DNA from 2 places in the Roseococcus sp. genome. Region 2 is predicted to be linked to the other one. Evidence: predicted binding sites of a transcription regulator. Region 2 holds the regulator's gene; the other holds the start of a gene.
What was found. Region 2 encodes HrcA, which represses chaperone genes, less so after heat shock. Its sites were predicted from a motif close to GTTNGCACTCNCNNNNNGNGAGTGCNAAC; they were not measured.

Region 1 (3,406 bases), on a different contig from region 2:
GGGATGTCCGCCATCCCGGCGGCCGCCTTCCTCGGCGCCTCGCTGCTGGGCTATGTGCCCCAGACCGTGATCTTCGCGCTGCTCGGCAAGGGCGTGCGGGTGGACGGCGTGTGGCAGCTGGCCCTTTCGGGGGTGCTGCTGGCGGCAAGCATTGGCCTCGGGGTGTGGCTCATGCGCCGGCACCGCGCAGGCCGCGCGGTGGGCGGGCAGGCCAGCTTCAAAGGGCCTTAGGCGGAATCCCCGGTTTTCGCCGGCGTCAAAGCGTGGCGTAATGCCGCCCGCATGATCTCCCGCCGCAGCACCCTCCTCGCCGCGGCGACCTCCGCCGTCCCCGCTTTACCAGTCCCGACTTCGGCGGCCCCCTTCCCGCAGCGCGCCGTCCGCATCCTCGTCCCGGTGCCGGCCGGCAGCGTGCCCGACATTCTGGCGCGGCTGATCGCCGAGCGCGCCGCTCCTGCCTGGGGCGTGCCCGTGGTCGTGGAGAATCGCCCCGGCGCGGGCGGCGCCATCGGCGTGGAGGCGGCGGTCCGCGCCCCGGCCGACGGCCACACGCTGCTGCTGGGCAGCAGCGGCCCCATCGCCATCCTGCCGGCCGTCCATCCGCGGCTGACCTATGATCCGCTGCGCGATCTGCGGCCCGTGGCGCGCATCGCCGACTTCCCGCTGGTCTTCCTCGCCTCGCGCGATTCGGGATTGCGGACCCTTTCCGACCTCCTGGAGCGGAGCCGCGCCCCGGGCGACGTCCTCGACTATGCCGGGGGCGATATTGGCTCCACCCAGCATCTGTCCGGCGCGCTGCTGGTGGCCAAGGCGGGGCTGCGGCTGAACCATGTGCCCTATCGCGGCGGGGGGCTCGCCCAGGCGGATCTCACCGCAGGCCGCATTCCACTGATGGTGGACAGCCTCTCGGCCGTGTTGCGGATGATCCAGGACGGGAATGCCATTCCCCTGGCCGTCTGCGGCCCCCGCCGCGCCAGCCAGTTGCCGGAGGTGCCGGCGCTGGCCGAGGCGGTACCTGGTTACGAAGCCACCGGATGGATGGGCGTCTTCGCCCCTGCCGCCACGCCGCCGGAGATCGTGGCGATGCTCTCGGCCTCCCTCGTCGCCCTGGTCGGCGAAGCGGCGATGCGCGCCCGCATCACCAGCGTCGGCTCCGATCCCATGGTGCAGGACGGGCCGAGCTTCGGGCAATTCGTGGCCGAGGAGCTGACGAAGTGGAAGGGCCTGGCCGAGACGGCCGGGATCTCGGTGAGCTAGCCGGGCTCGCGCCTGGAGCGGACCCCGATCAGGCCGCAAGCCTCAGTGCAGCCGGAAGACCCCGTTCGAGTAGCGCAGCTCCGCCGGCTTGATGAGGGACTCGCTGGCGACTCGGACCGAATGCAGCGGCCCCTCGATCTCGCGGCGCCAGAACTCCAGGAAGCGCGTCAATTCCGGGAATTGCGGCGCGAGATCATGCTTCTGCCAGACGAAGCTCTGCAGCACGGCCGGATGGTCGGGCATGCGGTAGAGGATCTCGGCGGTCATCAGCCGCCAGTCGGGCTGACGAACCATGGGCACCAAAGCGTCGAGCATGAAGCTGTTCTCCTCGGGTGGCGATCTCGCCCTGGCTGGGCCCTTCCATAAAGGCAGGGTGACACGCGCGCGTTGCATCGCGCCAGAAATTTCCAGTTATTACAGTCGATTGGCACTCTATACCTGAGAGTGCTGCTTCTTTCCTTGACTCGATGCGGGGCTCCGCTTAGATCGCTGGCACTCCCCGACGCCGAGTGCCATTACCCGGCGGAGGGAGCGACCCAGCCCTGATCTGTCAGGAGGAAAAGAGCCCCATGAAGTTCCGTCCCTTGCACGACCGCGTCCTCGTCCGCCGCATCGCGGCCGAAGAGAAGAGCGCGGGCGGCATCATCATCCCCGACAATGCCAAGGAAAAGCCGCAGGAAGGCGAAGTCCTCGCCGTCGGCGCCGGCACGATTTCCGAGAAGGGCGATGTCCGTCCGCTCGACGTCAAGGCGGGCGACCGCATCCTGTTCGGCAAGTGGTCCGGCACGGAAGTCAAGATCGACGGCGAAGAGCTGCTGATCATGAAGGAATCGGACGTGATGGGCATCGTCGCCTAATCAGGCGCCCGCCCTTCTTCGTTCCCAAAACATTTATTGAGGTGACACAATGGCTGCTAAGGACGTGAAGTTCGGCGCTTCGGCGCGTGAACGTATGATTCGTGGCGTGGACATCCTGGCCGACGCCGTGAAGGTGACGCTGGGCCCCAAGGGCCGCAACGTGGTGATCGACAAGTCCTTCGGCGCTCCGCGCATCACGAAGGACGGCGTGACGGTCGCCAAGGAAATCGAGCTGGCCGACAAGTTCGAGAACATGGGCGCCCAGATGGTGCGCGAAGTGGCCTCGAAGACCAACGACACGGCCGGCGACGGCACGACGACGGCGACCGTTCTGGCCCAGGCCATCGTCCGCGAGGGCGCCAAGGCCGTGGCCGCCGGCATGAACCCGATGGACCTCAAGCGCGGCATCGACAAGGCCGTGGCCGTGGTCGTCGCGGAGCTCGAGTCCAAGACGAAGAAGATCACGACCTCCGCCGAGGTTGCCCAGGTCGGCACGCTGTCGGCCAATGGCGAGACCGAGATCGGCGAGATGATCGCGCGCGCCATGGAGAAGGTTGGCAACGAGGGTGTCATCACCGTCGAGGAAGCCAAGTCCATCCAGACCGAGCTCGACGTCGTCGAGGGCATGCAGTTCGACCGTGGCTACGTCTCCCCGTATTTCATCACGAATGCGGAGAAGATGATCGCGGAGATGGACCAGCCCTACGTCCTGATCTTCGAGAAGAAGCTCTCCCAGCTCCAGCCGATGCTGCCGCTGCTCGAGGCCGTGGTGCAGAGCGGCCGTCCGCTCGTCATCATCGCCGAGGACGTGGAGGGCGAGGCCCTGGCGACGCTCGTGGTCAACAAGCTGCGTGGCGGCCTGAAGATCGCGGCCGTGAAGGCTCCGGGCTTCGGCGATCGCCGCAAGGCGATGCTTGAGGACATCGCGATCCTGACCGGCGGTCAGCTGATCTCCGAGGACCTCGGCATCAAGCTCGAGACCGTCACGCTTGCGATGCTTGGCAAGGCCAAGACCATCCGCATCGAGAAGGAAAACACCACGATCGTCGATGGCGCTGGCGAGAAGAGCGAGATCGAGGGCCGTTGCGAGCAGATCAAGGCGCAGATCGAGGAGACCACCTCGGACTACGACCGTGAGAAGCTGCAGGAGCGCCTGGCGAAGCTCGCCGGTGGCGTGGCCGTCATCCGCGTCGGTGGCAGCACCGAAGTGGAAGTGAAGGAGCGCAAGGATCGCGTGGACGACGCGCTGCACGCGACGCGCGCCGCCGTTCAGGAAGGCATTGTTCCCGGTG
Region 2 (3,406 bases):
TATGGCCGCGAGCTGGCCAGCCGCCTCGATGTGGCGGTGAATGCGCTGGAGGCCATCCATGAGCGCGTGCGGGAGAATCCGAAGCGCGTCGTTTTCGCCGAGGGCGAGGACGAAACCGTCATCCGCGCCGCGATCAACTTCCGCAATGCGGGATATGGTTTCCCCGTGCTGGTCGGCCGGGAGGAGCGGATCAACGCGACGGTCGCCGCGCTCGGCGTGCGGCTGCCGGACGGGATCGAGATCCACAACGCCCGGCTCTCCTCGCAGAACCGCCGCTATGCCGAATGGCTCTATGCCCGCAAGCAGCGCGACGGCTTCCTCTTCCGCGACTGCCAGCGGCTGGTGAACCTGGACCGCAACGTCTTCGCCGCCTGCATGCTGGCCATGGGGGATGCGGATGCGCTGCTGACCGGCGAGACGCGCAGCTATTCCGTCACGCTCGACGGGCTGAGCATGGCGCTGGACCATGACGGCGTGCTCTTCGGCCTGACCATGATGATCGCGCGGCGCTCGGGCACGGTGCTGGTGGCCGATACCGCCATCCACGAACGTCCGGACGCGGCGACCCTGGCCGAGATCGCCATCCGCAGCGCGGCGACGGCGCGCCGGCTCGGGCTCACCCCGCGAGTGGCCTTCCTCTCCTTCTCCACCTTCGGCGACCCCAAGGGCAGCATCCCCGGCAGCCTGCGCGAGGCGGTGAAGCTGCTGGACACCAAGGGCGTGGACTTCGAGTATGACGGCGAGATGGGGGCGGATGTGGCCCTGGATGCCGGCCTGCGGGCGCAGCTCTATCCGTTCTGCCGCCTGACCGGTCCGGCCAATGTGCTGGTGATGCCGGGGCTGCACGCCGCGCACATCCTCACCAAGTCGGTGCCGCACCTGACCTCGGCGACGACGATCGGCCCGATCCTGATGGGGATGAAGCAGCCCGCGCAGATCGTCCCGACGGGGGCAGGGGTGAACCAGCTGCTGGATATGGCGGCGCTGGCGGCCTACCAGGCGATCGTGACGGAGGCGTAGTGCGAGGGGGCCTTGGCCCCCTCAATCACTCGCCGCGGCATTGAAGGGCGCGAGGGCGGCGCCCTCGCGCAACGGCGCGATCAGCCCGCGGGCTTGCCCGCGACCACGACCATGGCCGGCTTCAGCAGCCGCCCATGAAGCGTCCAGGCGCTGGACCAAGCCTGCAGCACCGTCCCCGGCTCCACGCCTTCGGGGGCGGGCGCCTCGCTCATCGCCTGATGCAGCTCGGGATCGAAGGGCTGGCCATCGGCCGGCTTGCGCACGACGCCATTGGCCTCCATCCGCTGGAGCAGGAAGCGCTCCACGCCCTCGAAGCCCTGGCGCATCTTGCCGATGATCTCGGCCTCGTCCTCGGCCGGCGGCGGCAGCATGGTCACGCCGCGATGCAGGTTCTCGAAGGCTTCCACCACATCGCCGGCGAACTTCTGCACGGCGTAGTTGCGAGCCTTCTCGACCTCGTCCTTGCCGCGGTTGCGGACGTTCTGGGTCTCCGCCTCGGCGCGCAGCCAGCGGTCCTTCATCTCGGCGAGCTCGGCCTCAAGGGTGGCGATGCGCTCCTCCGGCCCAGGGGGGGCGGCAGGGGCCGCGGGCGCGTCGGGGGTTTCCGGCGCGAGATCGGCCGGGTTGGGGGTCTGCTGGTCGTTCATGGCTGTTCAGGTAATGGCGTGGTGACGCGGGATCAACCCAGCAAACGGCCGATCACGCGCGCCGTGTAGTCCACGACGGGAATCACCCGGCCATAATTGATCCGCGTGGGGCCGATGACGCCGATGGCGCCCACGATGCTCTGGTTGCTGCCGGCGGCCCCGCTGCGGAAGGGAGCGACCACGACGGACAGCCCGGCCGAGGAGAAAAGCCCGCTCTCGGCGCCGATGAAGATCTGCACGCCCTCGCCGCGCTGGGCCAGCTCCAGCAGCTGGAGGGTCGTTTCCTGGGATTCCAGCCGCTCGAACAGCGCCTGGATCTCGGAGACGGCGGAGAGGTTCTCCATGTTCTGGAGGAGCCGCGACTGGCCGCGCAGGATCAGCGAGCCGCTGCCCCCGCCGGCCCAGGTGGCCAGCCCGGCCTCGATCACCTGCTGCGTGAGGGCGTCGAGCGCGGTGCGGTTGGCCGCGATCTCCTCGGTGACATTGGCGCGCGTCTCGTCGAGCGTGCGGCCGGCGAGGCGGGCGTTGAGGTAGTTCCCGGCCTGGACCAGCGAGGAGGGCGGCAGCTCGGCCGGCACCTCGATGACGCGGTTCTCGACCCGCCCGTCGCCCTGGACCAGCACCACGAGCGCCCGGCCCGGGCCGAGGGGCACGAATTCGATATGGCGCAGCGGCGCCTCGCCCTTGGGGGCGACGACCAGCCCGGCGGCGCCCGCCAGGCCGGAGAGCATCTGCCCCGCCTCGGCCAGGGTGTCCTGCAGGGAGCGGCCATGGGCGGCGCAGCGGGCGGAAATCTCGCTCCGCTCCTCCTCGCCGAGGTCGCCGAATTCGAGCAGCCCGTCCACGAAGAGGCGCAGCCCCTGCTGCGTCGGCAGGCGGCCGGCGCTGGTGTGGGGGGCGTAAAGGAGGCCCGCTTCCTCGAGATCCGCCATCACGTTGCGGATCGAGGCGGGGGAGAGATTCAGCGGCAGGCGGCGCGAGAGGGTGCGGCTGCCGACGGGCTCGCCCGTCGCGACATAGACCTCCACCAGCTCCCTCAGGACGGCCGTGGATCGGGCATCGAGAGCGCTGGATGCGAGCCCGGGGACCGTGAACAAAGGCGATTTCAAGGGGGTGTGCATCGCTGTACTAAGCTTGGTTATGGGCGGCCTCCGGGTCAACCACTGATTGGCGCACCCCTGGTCACCGTGCCGCGCTGTGGTTATTTCGCAGGCAGAATCACGAGGAACCAGCCCATGCGCCCATCCGGCCGCGCCGCCGACGCCCTGCGGACCGTCTCGATCGAGACCGGCATCTCCAAGCATGCGGAGGGCTCCTGCCTGATCCGCATGGGCAATACCGAGGTCCTCTGCGCCGCCAGCGTGGAAGGCCGGGTGCCCTCCTTCATGCGCAACCAGGGCCTGGGCTGGGTGACGGCCGAATACGGCATGCTCCCCCGCGCCACCCATACCCGCGGCGACCGCGAGGCCGCGCGCGGCAAGCAGTCCGGCCGCACGCAGGAGATCCAGCGCCTCATCGGCCGCAGCCTGCGCGCCGTCGTGGACCGCAAGGCGATGGGCGAGATGACCATCACCCTCGATTGCGACGTGATCAACGCCGATGCCGGCACGCGCTGCGCCGCCATCACCGGCGCCTGGGTCGCGCTGCACCTGGCCTTCCGGCATTGCGTGAACAACAACATCATGAAGGCGATCCCGCTGACGGATCACGTGGCGGCGATCTCCTGCGGCATCGCCAAG

Region 1: the regulator HrcA is predicted to act here: its motif matches at 1,681-1,709, upstream of groES (co-chaperone GroES).

Annotation. Positions count from the first base shown of each region.
Region 1 covers NZ_CBDDFJ010000018.1:75,186-78,591, reverse strand. The annotation lists gene ACO057_RS08985 (TVP38/TMEM64 family protein) at 1-231, shown strand, start outside; gene ACO057_RS08980 (Bug family tripartite tricarboxylate transporter substrate binding protein) at 283-1,257, shown strand; gene ACO057_RS08975 (usg protein) at 1,300-1,572, opposite strand; gene groES (co-chaperone GroES) at 1,827-2,114, shown strand; gene groL (chaperonin GroEL) at 2,164-3,406, shown strand, end outside.
Region 2 covers NZ_CBDDFJ010000037.1:63,311-66,716, forward strand. The annotation lists gene ACO057_RS20005 (NADP-dependent malic enzyme) at 1-1,020, shown strand, start outside; gene ACO057_RS20010 (nucleotide exchange factor GrpE) at 1,101-1,667, opposite strand; gene hrcA (heat-inducible transcriptional repressor HrcA) at 1,700-2,788, opposite strand; gene rph (ribonuclease PH) at 2,903-3,406, shown strand, end outside.